2 regions of the Leifsonia sp. 2TAF2 genome follow, and region 2 is predicted to be linked to the other one. Evidence: predicted binding sites of a transcription regulator. Region 2 holds the regulator's gene; the other holds the start of a gene.
The links. The regulator HspR, encoded in region 2, represses chaperone genes until heat shock. The targets are predictions, from matches to a motif close to AAGTTGAGTCNNNNNGACTCAACTT.
Positions count from the first base shown of each region.

Region 1: AB4Z18_RS11960 (ATP-dependent Clp protease ATP-binding subunit) is a predicted target of HspR. The motif match lies at 3,638-3,662, and genes of this name have one in related genera.

Region 1 is NZ_JBFRFY010000001.1:2,463,406-2,472,868, forward strand. It holds gene AB4Z18_RS11955 (transglycosylase domain-containing protein) at 1-917, opposite strand, end outside; gene AB4Z18_RS11960 (ATP-dependent Clp protease ATP-binding subunit) at 1,073-3,619, opposite strand; gene AB4Z18_RS11965 (aldo/keto reductase) at 3,992-4,810, opposite strand; gene AB4Z18_RS11970 (Lrp/AsnC family transcriptional regulator) at 4,863-5,318, opposite strand; gene AB4Z18_RS11975 (DUF2000 domain-containing protein) at 5,423-5,887, shown strand; gene AB4Z18_RS11980 (alpha/beta fold hydrolase) at 5,952-6,665, shown strand; gene AB4Z18_RS11985 (hypothetical protein) at 6,690-7,238, opposite strand; gene AB4Z18_RS11990 (glycoside hydrolase family 15 protein) at 7,238-9,088, opposite strand; gene AB4Z18_RS11995 (DUF7144 family membrane protein) at 9,254-9,463, shown strand, end outside.
Region 2 is NZ_JBFRFY010000001.1:120,329-129,791, reverse strand. It holds gene corA (magnesium/cobalt transporter CorA) at 1-259, opposite strand, end outside; gene AB4Z18_RS00610 (alpha/beta hydrolase) at 336-1,715, shown strand; gene AB4Z18_RS00605 (glycine C-acetyltransferase) at 1,721-2,908, opposite strand; gene tdh (L-threonine 3-dehydrogenase) at 2,911-3,954, opposite strand; gene AB4Z18_RS00595 (sensor histidine kinase) at 4,034-5,203, opposite strand; gene AB4Z18_RS00590 (response regulator transcription factor) at 5,197-5,907, opposite strand; gene AB4Z18_RS00585 (DM13 domain-containing protein) at 6,064-6,504, shown strand; gene AB4Z18_RS00580 (DoxX family membrane protein) at 6,501-6,998, shown strand; gene AB4Z18_RS00575 (cysteine hydrolase family protein) at 7,095-7,832, shown strand; gene AB4Z18_RS00570 (heat shock protein transcriptional repressor HspR) at 7,829-8,242, opposite strand; gene AB4Z18_RS00565 (DnaJ C-terminal domain-containing protein) at 8,244-9,236, opposite strand; gene grpE (nucleotide exchange factor GrpE) at 9,363-9,463, opposite strand, start outside.

The DNA.
Region 1 (9,463 bases), 2.3 Mb from region 2:
ATCGTGTGCGTGATGTACATGCGGCTCAGCACGTAGTCACGCCGTTCCTTGGTCAGCTTGTAGCCGTTCGCCGCGCCGTTGTCCTTGTTGTCCGGCTCGTCGATGCGCAGGTTGGCCGGGTTGTTCAGGATGGCGGCGAGCGTCGCCGCTTGGGCCAGATCCAGCTTGTCGGCCGTGCTGCCGAAGTAGTACTGGGCGGCGGCCTGCACACCGTAGACCTGGCCGCCGAAACCCACGACGTTGAGGTAACCGGTCAGGATGTCCTTCTTGCTGTAGGTCTTCTCCACCTCGACCGCATAGCGCATCTCATGCACCTTGCGCTGCAGGGTGACGCCGGCCGCATCCGCGTAGCAGGCCTGCACCTTCTTCTGGCTGGTGAGGGCCTCGCACTTCTCGACCTCGACGTTCTTCACGTACTGCTGCGTGATCGACGAGCCACCCTGCACGTCCCCGCCCGCGACCGTGGACACGGCGCCGCGGAGGGTGCCCCAGATGTCGACGGCGCCCTCGGTGTAGAAGCGCGGGTCCTCGGCGGAGACGGTCGCATCCTTCATCGTCTGGGCGATCTGGTCCCAGCTGACGTCCTGCCGGTTCTGGGCGAAGAAGGTGGCGATCGGCACATCCTGTCCGCCCTGCTTGGCGTACACGGTCGAATTCTGGGCGAACTGCTGGATGTGCAGGTTGGCCGGCAGCGCGTTGAAGTCGTTCACCCCGGCGGCCGCCGTGACGCCGACGCCCAGGAACCCGGGCAGCAGGAACAGCGAGCTCAGGACGGCGGCGACCAGCGCCAGCCCGAAGAACTGGGCGAAGATGCCGCCACGAGTGCGGGCGGGCTTCAGCTCGAAGCGCTTGACGGGCTCCAGCCGCTCGTCGAGGGCGGCCAGGCGGGGATTGCGGGGTCGGTCGGAAGCGGGCACGCCCTCCAGGCAACCAGGGCACCCTGGGTGAGTCCAGGGGGTCTCGTGTGCGTCGGTGTGGAGATGTTCAGGATGCGTACGCCTGCGTCGTGCGCTGGGCGGGCGTCTAGTGGTCGCAACACGCCGTTACGCCAGGTGGCCAGACGGCGTGTTGGTTACGCCGCGATCGGGAGGGACACCGCAGCGGCGGCGGTGATCCGCAGCTCGCCGGCGTCGGCATCCACCACCACGCGGCCGCCCTCGGTGAGCTCGCCGCTCACCATCAGCTCCGCGATGCGGTCGTCCACCTCGCGCTGGATGACCCGGCGCAGCGGACGGGCACCGTACTCCGGCTCGTAGCCGGTGTCCGCGACCCAGGCGACCGCCGCATCCGTCACCTCGAAGGCGATGTCGCGGGTGGCCAGCCGGGAGGCGGTCGCGTTCAGCAGCAGGCGGACGATGTCGCGCAGCTGCTCCGCATCCAGCTTCCGGAACAGCACGATCTCGTCGATGCGGTTCAGGAACTCCGGACGCATCGCCTCACGCAGCTTGCCCATGACGCGGTCGCGGATGTCCTTCTCCGAGAAGAAGCCGTCCGAACCGGCCGGGACGAATCCCAGAGCACCGCTGCGCGACGCCAGGAATTCGGACCCCAGGTTCGAGGTCATGATGACGACCGTGTTGCGGAAGTCGACCGTCCGGCCCTGGCCGTCGGTCAGGCGACCGTCGTCGAGCACCTGCAGCAGGAGGTTGAACACGTCGGGGTGGGCCTTCTCGATCTCGTCGAACAGGATCACCGAGTACGGGTTGCGGCGCACGCGCTCGGTCAGCTGGCCCGCCTCGTCGTAGCCGACGTATCCGGGAGGGGCACCGACTAGTCGCGCGACCGTGTGACGCTCGCCGAACTCGCTCATGTCAAACCGCAGCATGGCCTTCTCCGAGCCGAAGAGCGAGGTCGCGAGGGACTTCGCCAGCTCGGTCTTGCCCACGCCCGTCGGGCCGAGGAAGAGGAAGCTTCCGACCGGGCGACCCTCGTCGCCGAGGCCGGTGCGGTTGCGGCGGACGGCCTTCGCCACCGCGACGACCGCGTCGTCCTGGCCGATCACCCGCTCGTGCAGCTCCGACTCGAGGCGCGCGAGGCGCTCACGGTCGGCCTGACCCACGCGGGAGACCGGGATGCCGGTCGCACGCGACACGATCGCGGCGATCTCTGGCTCGCCGACCACCGCATCCACTCGGGGTGCGCTGCTCAGCTCGTCCAGCGAACGCTGCACGCTCTCCATCTCGTCGCGGAGGCGCGACGCCTCCTCGTAGTGCTCGGCGGCCACGGCGGAGTTCTTCTCGGACTCCAGGGTCGCCAGGCGCTCCATGAGGGCGGAGGTGTCGACCCGCTTGCCGAGCGACAGGCGCAGGCGCGCGCCGGCCTGGTCGATCAGGTCGATGGCCTTGTCGGGCAGGAAGCGGTCCGAGATGTAGCGGTCGGACAGCTCCACGGCGGCGCGGATGGCGTCCTCCGTGTACTGCACGCCGTGGTGCTCCTCGTACGCGCCGCGGAGGCCGTCGAGGATGAGCACGGCGTCGTCCACGGACGGCTCGCCCACCGTCACGGGCTGGAAACGGCGCTCCAGCGCCGGGTCCTTCTCGATGCGGCGGTACTCCTTGAGCGTCGTCGCGCCGACCAGGTGGAGGTCGCCGCGGGCAAGGCGCGGCTTGAGGATGTTGCCGGCGTCCATACCGCCGGACTCGCCGGACCCTCCGGCGCCGACCACGGTGTGCAGCTCGTCGATGAACACGATCAACTCGTCCTTGCCGGCGCTGATCTCATCCATGAGCGAAGTGAGACGCTCTTCGAAGTCGCCGCGGTACCGGGTCCCTGCGACCATCCCCGCGAGGTCGAGGGAGACGACCTTCTTGTCCTGCAACTGCTCGGGCACGTCGCCCGCCACGATCGCGCGGGCCAGGCCCTCGACGATCGCGGTCTTGCCGACGCCGGCCTCGCCCACCAGGACAGGGTTGTTCTTGGTGCGGCGGGAGAGGATCTCGACCGTCTGGTCGATCTCATCCAGTCGACCGATGACCGGGTCGAGCCGTCCCTCGCGGGCCAGCTCGGTCAGGTCGGTACCGAACTGGTCGAGCATCGGGGTCTCGGAGGTGGATGCGGCCGGCTGGCCGGCGCTCTCGCTCCCACCCACGGTGGCACTCTGGCGCATCGCGTCGGTGAGCGACTCCGGGGTAACGCCCGCGGCCTGCAGCACGCGCCCGGCAGGCGCGTCGCGGCCGATCACGAGCGCGAAGAAGAGGTGCTCGGGGTCGATGTAGGTCGAGCCGGACGCCTGCGCCACCTGGTACGCGTGGAACAGGGCGCGCTGCAGGGGGCCGGTGATGGATGCGCCGTCGGCGTGGATCTCGTCGCCCGCGGCAGGCAGACGCTGCTCGGCGGCCTCGGCGACCCGCTCGGGGTCGACGCCGATGCGGCGCATGGCGTCGGACGCCGGCTCCTGCACCGCCATCACGCGGAGGACGTGGAGCGCGTCGAGCTCGCTGTGGCCGTGCTCCAGGGCGAAGCGGCCGGCCTCGGCCAGCAGCTCCTGGGTGCGCCGGCTGAGGAAGCGGCTGATGTCGATCGAGCGCGCATTCCGCGCGCGCTCGCCCGCAAGGTACCGCGCGAGGAACTCGTCGAACGAGTTCGCGTTGTCACCGTCGGGAGTGAAGTTCTCAGGCACGTGTTCTCCTGTTTCTCAAAGTTGAGCCTTGTGCACTCAAGTCCAACGCAGGAGGGGCGTGAATATTCCGGGGTGCGGGAACGGTTTCAGCGGTCCTGTATTCAGGACTCTGGCGCGCAGTGGTGCAGCCATGTCCTGAAAACAGGCATAGCGGAAGGTGCGACGCTGAAACTCCTGAATACAGGACTCTAGAGAGCGTGGGACGACCAAGGTCCTGAAAACAGGGGCCGGCAGCCGGACCCGGCGCGTATCGAAGGAGAACTGCCGTCAAATCTCCGTCACACCGCGGTGGTGAAGGAGATCCGGCAGCTCAGCGGCCGGATCTCCTTCGATAGCGGGGGCGCGGGAACGGTTACGGGAGGGCGGCGCCGCTCACTCCCCCGCGTCGAGCGCGTCCAGCGCCGCCACATCCTCCGGCGACAGCTCGAAGTCGACGTCGGCGTTCTCGACGATGCGGTTCGGCGTGGTCGACTTCGGCAGCGGCAGGATGTCCTTCTGCAGCAGGTAGCGGATGCTCACCTGGGCGACCGATTTGCCGTACTTCTCGGCGATCGAAGCGATGTTCTCGTTCTCGAGCAGGCGGCCGGTGGCGAGCGGCGAGTAGCCCTCCACGAGGATTCCGCGCTCGCGGCAGTAGGCGGTGGTCTCCGGCTGGGTGTTGCCGACGAACCAGCGGATCTGGTTCGCGTGCGGCTCGACCTCGGTCGCTCCGATGAGCGACTCCAGGTCGGCCACCTCGAAGTTGCTCACGCCGATCGCGCGGGTGCGTCCAGCCTCGTAGAGCTCCTCGAAGACCTTCCACACCTCGATGTTGCCGGCGCGGTGGTCGCTGCCGATCGCGTTCCACGGCCACGGCGCGTGGATGAGGTAGAGGTCGATCGGGCCGAGGTCGAGCAGCGCGGTCGACCGCTCGAAGGCGTGGCGGGCGCCGTCCGCATCCTTCACCTCGGCCGGGCACTTGGTCGTGATGAAGATCTCTTCTCGCGGGATGCCGCTGTCGCGCACCGCCCGCCCGACGCTCTCCTCGTTGCCGTACGCGCGCGCCGTGTCGATGTGCCGGTACCCGGCGTCGAGCGCGGTGCGCACGGAGTCGTAGGTCTGCGGGCCGTCGGGGATCTGCCACGTCCCGAACCCGATCTTGGGGATGGTGACGCCGTTGGAGAGGCTGAAGGTATCGGTCAGTGCGGGCATGGGGGCTCCTATCGAACGGATGCGGTGCCGCACACTGTAGTCCCGTCCCGCATCAGTCAACCGGCTCCGGCCGCTCGTTCCGGAGGTGCTCGTAGACCACCGAGGTGCGCACGTCGGCGATCTCGCGGCGCTGCGTCAGCCGGTCGATCACGAAGGCGTACAGGCTCTCGTTGTCGGCGACGGCCACGTGGATGATGAAGTCCTCGTTGCCGCTGGTCACGAACACGCCGAGCGTCTCGGGAAGCGAGGCGACCCAGTCGCGGAACCCCTCGATCACCGGACGCGACGGCGGCCGCACGCGCACGGCGATGAGCGCCTGCACAGGCCGGCCGATCGCTGCGAGGTCGACATCGAGCACGGCGCCGCGGATGATGCCGCGGCGACGAAGCGCCCGCGTGCGTTCCAGCGCCGTGCTCGGCGAGACGCCGACGGCGGCCGCGATGTCGCGATTGCTCCGCCGCGCATCCGACTGCAGTTCCCGCAGGATAGCCCGATCAAGTTCGTCCATGCGCCCCAGATTAGCGTCCTGGCCGAACGATATTCGGAGGCAGCCCGAAAGGCGCGCGAGTTGTGTAGATTCGGCGGCGATCAACCGAACGAAAGGACAGCGGTATGACCAGCACCGTCGGATTCCACCCCGATGAGATCGACACAGCCGCGCCGACTCGCGCCGCCCGCCTGAAGTGGGTGGTCGTGGTGGAGGAGACGCTGCCGGCGGGTATCGCCGCCAACGCCGCGATCTGCACGGCCGCCGCCACGGCGGCACAGGTCGACGGCCTCCTCGGAGCGGAGGCGGTGGACGGGGACGGCCGCGTGCATCCCGGGCTGCCGTGGGCGGGATGCTCGGTGCTGCGCGCGACGGGTGATCAGCTGGCCGCGATCCGCGCCAAAGCCGGCGCTGCCGAGGACGTCTTCGTCGCCGACATGCCGGCGGCCGCGCAGTCGACACGCGTGTACGACGAGTACCTGGAGTCGGTCGCGGCCTCACCCACCGATGCGCTCTCCTACTACGCCGTCAGCGTGGTCGGCCCACGCAACCGCGTCGACAAGATCGTCGGACGGCTCGCGCTGCTCTGATCGCCGGTGGCGCGACACTTCCCTACGGCGGCACCGTGTCGGTGGCCCTCGCTAGCGTCGAGGCATGGAGATCGTTCTTGTTCCCGGATTCTGGCTCACCGCCGACGCATGGCGGGAGGTCGCGCCCGTCATCGAGAAGGCGGGTCATCGTGCCCACCCGCTGACGCTGCCGGGTATGGAGTCGCGCGAATCGGACCGTCGTGCGATCGGCGTGCGAGAACACGTGGAGGCGATCGTGCGCAGCATCGACGAGGTCGGAGACCCGTCGGCCCGCGATGTCGTGCTGGTCGGGCACTCGGGCGGCGGTCCGCTCTCGTACGCCGCTGTCGCGGAGAGACCCGACCGGATCGCCCGCGTCGTCTATGTGGACTCGTGGCCTCTGAGCCCCGACGGGGTCGTCGCCGCCGATCTGACGCCTGTCGACGGCGAGGTCCCGTTGCCGGAGTGGGATGACTTCGAGGATGCGGACCTCGTCGACCTGACGGACGAGCAGCGGGCAGCGTTCCGCGAGATCGCAGTGCCCTCACCCGGCGCCGTCGTGACCGGGCCGATCGAACTGAAGGACGACGACCGTCGCCGGGCGGTTCCCGCGACCGTCGTCGCCTGCGAGTTCACGCCCGCCGACCTGCGCACCTGGATCGACGGTGGCTCACCGGTCTTCGCCGAACTCGGCACGCTCGAGCGATGGGATGTGGTGGAGCTGTCGACCGGTCACTGGCCGATGTTCACCCGTCCGGCCGAACTCGGAGCGCTGCTGGTGCAACTGGCAGAGCGCTGACGGAAGCGACCCGGCGCCATCCAGTCAGTGCTGCAGCGCACTCTTCAGCAGGATCACCACGACACCGAACGCCCCGGTGACGACCGCGCCGGTCAGGCAGATGAGCACCCGCTGGCCGCGCACGGCGAAGACGGTGTAGCCGAGGAGCGTCAGCATCAGCACCGCCAGCCACAGCGCGAGGTTGACGCCGAAGTCCGGGGGCAGGAGGCCGAGCGCCGCCAGCACCAGCGGAATGCTCGGGATGATCGCCGCCTCCAGCATCCCGCCGGACTCCCGCAAGGCGTGACGGATCGAATCCCGCAGGCGGTCACCGAGCCGGTCCGCATCACCGTGATAGCCGAGCGCGGTCGAGTACACGTGCGCCATCCAGAAGACGACGATGCTGACCAGGCTGAAGACGAGCAGCCGGATGGCGGAGGCCTGATCGTCGTCCGCGGCGGAGGCCGCCGCCACGACGCTCGCGTACACGATCGTGCCGTAGATGGCGGCCGGCGATCCCCAGTGACGCCACAAACCCCGATGTACCGCGAGTTCGCGGGTCGCGCCCGTGTCGTCGGGTTCGTTCAGGTCCATCAGCGGCGTTCGGGCCGGGACGACGCACGCCCGGCGAGCGCCGCATCCAGATTGATGGCCGCACGGATGAGCGCCAGGTGGGTGAATGCCTGCGGAAAGTTGCCCAGCTGCAGGCCGGTCGGGTCGATCTCCTCCGCGTACAGCCCGACATGGTTGCCGTAGGTGAGCATCTTCTCGAACGCGTACTGCGCTTCGTCCAGCCGGCCGGCGTCCGTCAGAGCCATCACATAGAAGAAGGAGCAGAGCGAGAAAGTGCCCTCTTCACCGGGGAGGCCGTCGGGCGAGGCTTCCGGGTTGTAGCGGTACACGAGGCTGTCGGTGACGAGCTCCTCTCCGATCGCGTCCAGCGTCGACAGCCACATGGGATCCGTCGGCGAGATCATCCCGACCTGCGGCATGAGCAGGGTGATGGCATCCACCACATCCGTGCCGGGGTACTGGACGAAGGCCTTGCGCTCGGGGTTCCAGCAGCGGGTGAACACCTGCTCGTAGATGGCGTCCCGGGCCTCGGTCCAGCGATCGAGGGGCGCAGGAAGGCCGCGGTCGCGGGCGATGCGGAGGCCCCGGTCGAACGCGACCCAGCACATGATCCGGCCGTAGGTGAAGTCCTTCCGGCCGCCGCGGGTCTCCCAGACGCCCTCGTCCGGCTGATCCCAGTTGTCGACGAGCCAGTCGAGGATGCCGGCCAGCTTCTTCCAGCCGGGGTTGCCGATCGGGCGAAAACGCTCGCCGATCGCGAGGGATTCCAGCGCTTCGCCGTAGATATCGAGCTGCAGCTGGTCGGCCGCTCCGTTGCCGACGTTCACGGGCCGGGAGCCGGCGTAGCCCTGGAAGTGGTCGAGGACCAGCTCCTCGAGGTCGGAGGAACCGTCGATGCGGTACATGATCTTCAAGGGTCCGGAGGAGTCGCCTGCCTGCTCGACGACGCGGTCCCCCGCCCAGGCCATGAACGCGATGGCCTCCTCCGTGTAGCCCAGCGCCAGAAGGGAGTAGACGGAGAACGAGGCGTCGCGGATCCAGGTGTAGCGGTAGTCCCAGTTCCGCACACCGCCGAGCTGCTCGGGGAGGGCTGCGGTCGGCGCCGCCACGAGCGCACCGGTCGGGGCGTACTGCAGCAGTTTCAGCACCATGGCCGAGCGTTCCACCGACTCCCGCCACCGGCCGCTGAAGGTGCTGCGGGACAGCCACTCGCGCCAGAAGTCGACCGTGTCGCGGAACAGCCTGGTGCCCCTGGCGCGGCCGAGCTCGCGCGGATTGCCGGTCGGCTGCGTCTCGAAGGCGAAGAGGCGCAGATCACCGGCCGACAGCGTCACGGTCGTATCGACGTCGTCGCCGTCGAGAGCGTCCGGCCCCACGCCATGCAGGGCCGCGCTGTTCTCGCCTGCGTCGAAGCGGATGCCGTGCGCCGAGGCGGTCGCGGTGTGCTCCTGCCTGCCGTAGTCGAAGCGCGGCCGGCACTGCAGCCGGAAGGTCACCTCCCCGCGCACGACGCGGATGCCTCGCACGATGATGCGACTGGGCGTCGCCACCTTCGGCTCGTCGGCCACCGGCATGAAGTCGATGACCTCGCCGACACCGGCCGGAGACATGAAGCGCGTGATCAGCACCGCCGTCTGCGGGAAGTACATCTGCTTGACGCGCGTGTCGTCGCCGAGCGCGTGGATGCGGAAGAAGCCGCCCTTCTCGGGGTCGAGCAGCGCGGCGAAGATCGACGGCGAGTCGAAACGCGGCGCGCAGAACCAGTCGATGGTGCCGTGCGTGGAGACGAGCGCGACCGACTGCAAGTCGCCGATCATGCCGTGGTCGTCGATTTCCGGGAAGCCGTCCTTCCCGTGAGGTTCCGGGTGCATGATCGCCCCTTCCGACGTTGTCGGCGCCGTGCGCGCATGCTAACTCCGCGCCGACGACGACGGGTAGGGGGCACCGGTGAATTGCCCTCTAGCCGAGCACGACGGCGCAGATGCATCATTCGGCCGACAGATGAACATCTGCCGCAATCGAGAGTGGGGGCAGCTATGTCAGAGACAACAGCGACGGGATGGGTCGGTTGGGCGTTCTTCGCATCGATCATGTTGTTCATCGCAGCGGCGATCGACCTGTTCTACGGCATCATGGCGATCATCGGCCCGAACACGGCGTACTTCGTCGGTTCGGGAGGCGGTGTCGCCTCGTTCAACGTCGCGGTGTGGGGCTGGTGGTCGCTGATCCTCGGCGTCGTGCTCCTC
Region 2 (9,463 bases):
AGCTCGCCGGGCGCAGCACCACGAACAGCATCGAGCCGTATCTCTCGACCTTTGGACGCTGATGGCCCGCGAGCGCGTCCTCGACCGCCAGCGACGGGAGCTCGAACTCCTTCGCGACGGCGCTCAGTTCCTCCCGGGTCGGGCGGTACAGACCGATCCACGCGAATCCTCCGCGGTCGCGCACCGTCTCGCTGGTCTCCTCCAGCGACGGCGGTTCGGTGCGGATGCCGTCCACGTACACGGCGTTGTCGACGATCATCGCGCCTCCCTCACGCGAAACACGCTAGTCCACCTGACTGCGTGCTCCACGCGGGCCGTCCGTAGACTGAACGACGATGCCCGCGCTCACCTGGCTCGCCGCCGCCCTCGTGCTGGTGGGCGCGTACCCCGCGTACCGGTTCGTTCGGCGCGCCTGGAGGTTCCGCGCGGGGCCGACCGTGGTCGCGGTGATCACCGGCCAGGTCGTCGGTCTCGCTGTCGTCGTGGCCGGCGTCGCCGTGCTCCCGCGCCCGGACCTGATCGGCCCGGGATGGTTCGTGCTGGTCCTCGCCGCGACCGTGCTGTCGCTCGCGATCGGTGACGTGTTGCAGTCGAGCGGCCGCAGGTTCCCCCGCCTCGCGGTCGCCGCGGTGGCAGCCGTGCTGACGATTGCCGCCGCCGTGGTCGGGCTCCTCCCGGGATTCGCTCAGGCGACCATTGCGGGCCGCAGCATCCCGGTCACCGAGAAGACCCTGGCCGAGGGCTACCAGTTGGCCGTGCACATCCCGCCGACCGCCTCCGGATTCGAGGCGCGCGACGCCCACCTGTTCGTGCCCCCGGGATGGCTGCGCGATCCGTCGGGGACGCGTCCCGTCGTCGAGATGATGATGGGCCAGCCCGGCAACCCGACTCTCGGGGCCACACTAGATGCGCTGTACAGCCTCGGCGACGACCGCCTCAACCAGGCGCCGTTCGTGCTCGTCGTCGACCAGCTCGGGGCGAACGACAAGAACCCGCCCTGCGCCGACACCTCCGCCGGGAGACTCGACACCTACCTGTCGCAGGATGTGTCCGCCTGGATCGACGCCTCCCTCCCCGCACCGCGCGACCGGGTGCAGCGCGTCATCGCCGGCTTCTCGCACGGCGGCGAGTGCGCCGCGTATCTCGGCGCGGAGCATCCCGAGACGTGGGGTGCGGTGATCGACGTGTCGGGACCGGACAAACCCGGCGAGTACCGGCCGGCCGTGACCCGCGACCGGTATTTCGGCGGCGACCAGGTGGCGTACGAGAAGACCTGGCCCGCGAATGTTCTGGCCTCGCGCGGCTACCCGCAGCGGACCGTGGGGATCTTCATCGCTGGGCAGGAGGACGCGAAGTTCCGTCCGCAGGTCGAGGACACGGCCACCGCCGCCGAGAACGCCGGCTGGAAGGTGACGTACTGGGCGGTGCCGGGTGAAGGGCACTCGGGACCGACCCTGGTGAAGGGGCTGGCGACGGGATACAACCAGCTGATCGGCTCCTGGTTGCGCTCGGGCGCGACCGGAGCGGGCGACCGCTTCCTCTGCGCGCCGGATCAGTCGGCGCGGGCCTGCGGGGCGACGCAGGCGGCGGTCGTCGCCGGGACCGTCGCGATCATCGACCTGTCCGCGCTCGCGGTGTTCCTGCTGATCGCGCTGGGCCTCTTCTTCGCCCGGCGCGGCGCTTCGGCCCGCCGGGCCGCATCCCTCACCGAGTAGCAGCGCTAGGCGGCGACGGCCTCGCGCGACGCGACGAACGCGTCCACGCAGCGACGGATCTCCTCCTCCGTGTGCGCCGCCGACAGCTGGACGCGGATGCGCGCGCCGCCCTTCGGCACCACCGGGTATGAGAACGCCGTCACGTAGACGCCCTGGCGCTGCATCTCGTCCGCCATGCGGGCGGTGAGCGCGGCATCCCCGAACATGACCGGCACGATGGGATGCGCGCCCGGCAGCAGCTCGAAGCCCGCCTCGGTCATGAGGCGGCGGAAGAGCTCCGCGTTGGCGACGAGCTGCGCCCGCAGGTGGTCCGACTGCTCCAGCAGATCCAGTGCGGCGAGCGTCCCCGCGACGATCGAGGGCGCGAGCGTGTTCGAGAACAGGTACGGCCGCGAGCGCTGGCGCAGCAGGTCGACCACCTCGCGGTGGCTGGAGACGTACCCGCCGGAGGCGCCGCCGAGCGCCTTGCCGAAGGTGCCGGTGTAGATGTCGACGCGGTCGGCGACGCCGCAGAACTCGGGCGTGCCGCGCCCGTGCTCGCCCACGAACCCGACGGCGTGGGAGTCGTCGACGAACACGAGGGCACCGAACTCGTCGGCGAGGTCGCAGATCTCGGCGAGCGGGGCGATGTACCCGTCCATGGAGAAGACGCCGTCGGTGACGATGACCGCGAAACGTGCCCCCGCATCCCGTGCGGCCTCCAGCTGTGCGCGCAGATCGGCCATGTCGCGGTTCTTGTAGCGGTAGCGCTGCGCCTTCGACAGCCGGATCCCGTCGATGATGGAGGCGTGGTTCAGCGCGTCGGAGATGATCGCGTCCTCCGCGGTGAACAGCGTCTCGAAGACGCCGCCGTTGGCGTCGAAGCACGACGAGAACAGGATGGTCGACTCGGTGCCGAGGAAGCGCGACACCCGGCGCTCGAGCTCCAGGTGCTGCTCCTGCGTGCCGCAGATGAACCGCACCGACGCCATCCCGTAGCCCCAGTCGTCGAGCGCGGTCTTCGCCGCGTCGCGCAGTGCCGGGTGGTCGGCAAGCCCGAGGTAGTTGTTGGCGCAGAAGTTGAGCACCTCGCGCCCGTCGGCGGTGATCAGCGCCGACTGCGGACCGTGGATGCTGCGCTCGCGCTTGGTGAGCCCGGCCGCATCGATCTCGTCCAGCTGCGTCGCGAGCGTGTCGCGGAATTCTCCGTACATGTCTAGACCTCCGTCCAGTCGAGGATGACCTTGCCACCGCCGGCGGCGGCCGCCGCGGCGAACCCCTTCTCCCACTCCCGCGCGGGGAAGCGGTCGGAGACGATCGACGCGATTGCGTCATGCAACGCGGCGGAGGTCTGCAGCATGGCGCCCATCGCGTTCCACGTCTCGAACATCTCGCGCCCGTAGATGCCTTTGAGGGTGAGCATGTGGGTGACGACGATGCCCCAGTCCACCGCGATCTGCGACGAGGGCAGCCCCAGCATGGCGATCCGGCCGCCGTGGTTCATGTTCTCGATCATCGACGGCAGGGCGGTCGGTGCGCCGCTCATCTCGAAGCCGACGTCGAAGCCCTCGCGCATCCCGAGCGCCTTCTGCGCCTCGTGGATGTCGTGCGTCGAGACGTCGACGGTGAAGTCGGCGCCCATCCCGCGGGCGAGCTCCAGCCGCTGCGCACTGATGTCGGTGCCGACGATGAACCGCGCGCCGACGTGGCGGGCGACGGCGATCGCCATGAGGCCGATGGGTCCGCAGCCGGTGACGAGCACGTCCTCGCCGACGACCGGGAACGCGAGAGCGGTGTGCACGGCGTTGCCGAGCGGGTCGAACAGCGCGCCGACCTCGGGCTCGATCGCGCTGTGGTGCACCCAGACGTTGGTGGCGGGGAGGACGAGCTGCTCGGCGAAGGCGCCGTCGCGCTGCACCCCGACGCCCTTCGTGCGAATGCACATCTGGCGGCGGCCGGCGCGGCAGTTGCGGCAGGTGCCGCAGACGATGTGCCCCTCGCCGGAGACCAGGTCGCCGACCTCGACGTCGTGCACCAGCGGGCCGACCTCGACGACCTCGCCGAAGAATTCGTGGCCGGGGATGAGCGGGGCCTTCACGGCCGACGCCGCCCAGTCGTCCCAGCGCTGGATGTGCAGGTCGGTGCCGCAGATACCGGTGCGGAGGACGCGGATCCGGACATCCTCGGGGCCCATCTCGGGCTCGGGTACGTCGACCAACTGGAGGCCGGGTGCGGCCTCGCTCTTGAACAGGGCTCTCATCGTCGCTTCCTCGTGGGACTCGGTGTGCTTCATCGCGCGGCCGCTGCTCGCCTTGTGGGCGGTTCGGCCGAGATAGAGCCTAGACCGTCCTCGCGGGGGTGACGCCGATCAGCTCGCGAGGGGTCGCGACAGGCAGGGTCACCGACACCTCGAACCCGGACGCCGAGTGCTCTGCCCGCGCCGTTCCGCCGTGGGCTTCGGCGATGGCGCGGACGATGGCGAGGCCCAGACCCGCTCCCGTCCACGCGTCGGCCTGCGCCCGCGGCGACCGCGCGACGTCGCCTCGCCAGCCCACCTCGAACATCCGCTCGAGATCCTCCGGCGGAACACCGCAGCCCTCGTCGCGGACACTCAGCCGGAGCAGCGAATCGTCCCTCGTCGCCGACACGACCACCGCAGACCCCTGCGGCGCATGACGGACGGCGTTGGCCACCAGGTTCACGACCACACGGCTGAGGAGATGCGGGTCGACCCAGGCTTCACCGTCGGCGACCTCGCCGTGGATGACGCTGACGCCGGCCGGCGCGGTCGGACGCACTTCGGACACGGCATCGGACACGAGGTCCATCACCGCGACGGCCTCTCGCCGCGGCCGCAAGCCGCCGCCCTGCAGACTGGAGAGCTCGAACAGGTCGTTCACCAGGCGGGACATGGAGTGCGCCTCCTGGCGGATCCGCCGGATGTAGTCGGCCGGGTCCGGCGCCAGACCATCGTCCAGCGCCTCCGCCAGCGCCTGCACGCCGGTGAGCGGCGTCCGCAGGTCGTGGGAGATCCACGCGAAGAACGAGCGGCGGCTCGCATCCAGCCGTTCGAGCTCCGAGCGCGTGGCCGCCAGCCGCTCGGACGCCTCCGCGAGACGCAGGGAGACCTCCGTCAGTTCGCGCCCTGCGTGGACGCCGGCCTCGATCACCTCGCCGTCGCCGACCCGGCGAGCCGAGTCGCCGAGAAGACGTGCCGAGTGCCGGAGCTGGCGTCCGACGATCCAGGCGGCCAGCAGGCTGAGGACCGACGAGACGCTCACGACCCACAGCAGCACGGTCAGGTCGTGGTGCGAGAAGTACATCTCCGCGGCGATCGCGATCGTCGATCCCGCAATCGCGGCGACGGCGGCCACGACGACCACCGCGAACCGTGAGGCGATGGATGCGCCACGCCACTTCCGCAGGACGACGATCGCTACCAGGTTCGCGATGGCCGTGCATGACAGGGTCGTGAGCGCGATGAGCTGCAGATCGGCGAAGGTCAGCATGGCTCCACCGCCCCGGCGGCAAAACGGTAGCCGGCGCCCCACTCCGTCAGGAGGAACAACGGAGAGTTCGGGTCCTCCTCGATCTTCTCGCGGAGCCGGCGCACGTGGACGGTGACCGTCGACGCTTCGCCGGCGCTCCAGTCCCACACTTCGCGGAGAACCTCCTCGCGGCTGATGATCCGGTCGGGGTTGCGGACGAAATAGAGCAGCAGGTCGTACTCTCGCGGGGCGAGAACCAGCTCTTGCGCGCCCGACCACGCCCGGCGGCGAGCGGGATCGAGCCGGAACGGCCCGCGCACCACCGAGGCTGCGGCTACGCTACCGCCGCGACTGCGCCGGATCAGCGCGTTCACCCGCAGCACGAGTTCCCGCAGTGCGAACGGCTTGGAGAGGTAGTCGTCGGCGCCCCGCTCCAAGCCGTCGATCCGGTCGTCGGTGCCGCCGAGTGCGGTCAGCATGATGATCGGGAGCGCCGGCGCGACCGCACGCGCTTCGCGGCAGACCTCGTCGCCGCTGTAGCCGGGCAGCATGCGATCGAGCACCAGCACATCGGGAAGGGACGCTCGGAGCGCCCGGATCGCGTTCGCGCCGTCGGCGTGCGCGACGACCGTGAAGCCGTCCGCCCGCAGGTAGTCACCGACCACGCCGAGGACGTTCGGGTCGTCCTCGACGATCATCGCCACCGGCGCACGCTCTTCGATCACTCCATGACCCTCTCCTGCGATGCCCGCCGGGCGGGCGTTTCTTACGGGCTGGAAAGAATCGCCTCGCCGCGCGCCGGGCCCTCGATAGCTTCAGTCTCGCCGACGTGACCGTGAGTCCCCTCGGCGTCCATCGAAATACCAAGGAGTGAACCACCCATGCGCAAAACGTTCTTCGCCGGCGCGGCCATCGTCGCCCTGTCCCTCTCGCTGACCGCCTGCAGCGCACCCTCCACGGCCGACACGAGTTCGCCATCGTCGACCACGTCGTCGAGCGCTCCGGCCGCGACCTCCACCGACGACCGGACGGGCACGTTCGCCGGGCTCAACGGGAAGAAGGTCGCCGGCACCGTCAGCTTCCAGGACGGCAACCTGGTGCTGAGCGGATTCTCGTCGGACGAAGGCCCCGACCTGCACGTCTACCTCGCGAACGGCACGGATGAGGCGACCGTCACGGCCGGCAAGGAGATCAAGGGCGTGTCGTTCGACACCGCATCGCAGAAGATCTCGCTCGGCGGCGTCGACACCGCAGGCTTCGCCTACGTGGTCATCCACTGCGACAAGGCGAAGGCGGTCTTCGGCGCCGCGCCCCTGTCATGACCGCTCGCGAACTCGCCGCGCCGATCCTGGTCGGTGCGGCGAGGGTCGCGCTCGGCGGCCTGTGGCTGAATGAGGCGGCGATCAAGGTGCGCTCGGGATTCGGCGGTGCGGACATCCTGCTGGTCGCGAACGGCGCGGCCACCAACTCGCGTGTCCCCGGCTACTTCCACTGGTTCGCATCGAACGTGATGCAACCGGCCTCCGGATTCTTCGGTTTCGCGATCCCCCTCCTGGAGGCGGGACTCGGCGTGGCACTCATCCTCGGCATCCTCACCCGGGCGGCAGCAGTGATGTCCGTCCTCACCTTGCTGCTCTACTGGTCGTCGGACCAACTGATCTGGGAGTACCCGGTGATGGTCGCCCTGTCCGTCGTCGTGGTCGCCTTCCCCGACTCCGCCCGCCGCTTCTCCCTGTCAGCGCTCCTCGAGTGGATGTTCGCCCGAGGACGTCCGGAGAGGCCGCCTCTGCCGCGGTCGCTGGTCGTCTGGCTCTGAAGGCGATCCTTGACCCGATCCCCGAGTGGTGACCAGGTGTCACCACTCGACCGGCGAAACGACATCCACTCACCGTTCGATGGCTAGAGTTCAGCCATGAAGCGCGCGTTGGTCGTCGTCGACCTGCAGAACGAGTACGTTACCGGGAACCTGAAGATCTGCTTCCCGGACCTGATGACCTCCATCCCGAACATCGAGGTGGCGTGGGATGCGGCCGACGATCACGGCGTGCCTATCGTCGTCGTGCAGCACATCGAGGACGAGGACGCTCCGGTCTTCGCCCGCGGGTCCGAGGGCGCGGCGCTGCACTCCTCGATCGCCGACCGGACGCCCGCGCACGTGATCAGCAAGACCAGCGTGTCGGCGTTCCCCGGCACCGACCTGGAGCAGTGGCTGCGCTCGGCGGGCGTCGACACCGTGACCATCGCCGGCTACATGACGCAGCACTGCTGCGCTGGAACAGCACGGGATGCGGCCGAGCTCGGGTTCACCGTCGAGTTCCTGTCCGACGCGACCGGGACGCTCGACCTGGTCAACGAGGCAGGTGCCATCTCCGCCGACGCGCTGCACCGCAGCGTGCTGGTGACGATGCAGTCGGAGTTCGCCGCGGTCGCCACCACCGAGGAGTGGACGCTCGCGGTCGAGGCCGTCGACACCCTCCCGGTCTCGAATCTGTGGGACAGCACCGGCCACGCCCGGCTGCCCGAGAAGCACGCCGAACTGCACAAGCTGATGCGGGAGGTGCGCTCAGGGATCGACAGCGACATCGCCGCGGAGGAGGCGCACAACATCCAGAACACCCTCTACGTCGGCCAGGGAGTCTCCTCCCTCTAGCGCTCCAGCGGGCGCCAGACCACGAGCTGGTTGCTGCGGCGGATGCGGGTTCCGGCCCGCATCGACACGACCTCGCCCTCGGAGCCGGCCGCGAAGACGCGACGGCCCGGGCGGTTGAGGAGCTCGTCGGCGAGCGCCGACTCCAGCTCGCGGACGCGACCGCGCAGTTCGCCCACCTGGTCTTCGAGCTCCAGGATGCGGCGGATCCCCTCCAGGCTGACGCCCTCGGAGCCGAGGCGGGCGATCTCCTGCAGCTTCTCGATGTCGCGCATCGAGTAGCGGCGGGACTTGCCGGCGGTCCGGCTGGGGCTGACGAGTCCGAGCCGGTCGTACTGGCGGAGCGTCTGCGGGTGCATACCCGCGAGCTCCGCCGCGATCGAGATCACGAAGACCTGGCTGTGCTCGTCCATGTCAGCTCCGGGCCTTGGCCAGGATGTCGTCGCGCGGGTTCTCGTCGGGCAGCTTCGCGGCGAACGCCTCGAGCGCCTCCTTGGCCTCGCCGGACAGGTGCGACGGCACCGCGACCTGCACAACGGCGAGGAGGTCGCCGGTGCCCTTGCTGGTCTCGACGCCGCGGCCCTTCACGCGCAGGACCCGGCCGCTCGGGGTTCCGGGGGCGACCCGCAGCTTGACGGGGTCTCCGCCGAGGGTAGGCACCTCGATGGTCGCGCCGAGCGCTGCCTCTGCGAAGGTGACGGGGACGTTGACTCGGAGGTTGAGGCCGTCGCGCTCAAAGACGGGGTGCTTGCGCACGGTGACGGTCAGGACGATGTCGCCGGGCTCACCGCCGTCGGGGCTGGGCTGTCCTTTGCCGCGCAGCTTGATCTTCTGGCCGTCTGAGACGCCCGCGGGGATCTTCACCTTGATCGGCTTGCCGTCGGACGCCTGCAGGGTGATCGTCTCGCCGCGGGTCGCCGTGACGAAGTCGATGGTCGTGTGAGCGGTCACGTCGCGTCCGCGCGACGGGCCGCCGTAGCCTCGGTAGCCGCCGGTCGTGGTGCCGAACCGGCCGTTGCCGAACAGGCCGCCGAAGACGTCGTCGAACTCGCCGCCCTGCTGGAACGTGTAGCGCTGGCCGCCCGGTGCGCCGCCCTGGCCGAACATCCCGCCGAAGACATCGTCGAAGCCGCCCTGCGCACCCGAGCCGGGCGCGGTGAAGCGTGCGCCGGTTCCCATGGCGCGGATCTGGTCGTACTCCTTGCGCTCCTCGGCGTCGCTGAGCACCGAGTACGCCTCGCTGATCTCCTTGAACTTCGCCTCCGCGGCGGCGTCGCCGGGGTTGGAGTCCGGGTGATACTTGCGTGCCAGCTTGCGGTACGTCTTCTTGAGGTCCGCGTCGCTGACATCCTTGGAGACGCCAAGCACCTTGTAGAAGTCCTTGTCGAACCAGTCCTGGCTAGCCACGGGCGCCTCCTCTCAATGTGTGTAGATCGTGACTGAAGTCTGCATGAAATCTGCGGGTGCGGGCCGAACGGAGCGGCGGGAATGCTCCCCGCCGCTCCGTTCCGTGTCCTGCGCCGTTTCGCCGGATCAGGCCGGCACCGCGACGACGACCTTCGCCACCCGCACGGTGGTGGAGCCCAGCCGGTAGCCGGTCTCGACCACCTCGGCGACGGTGTCCGCCGTCACGC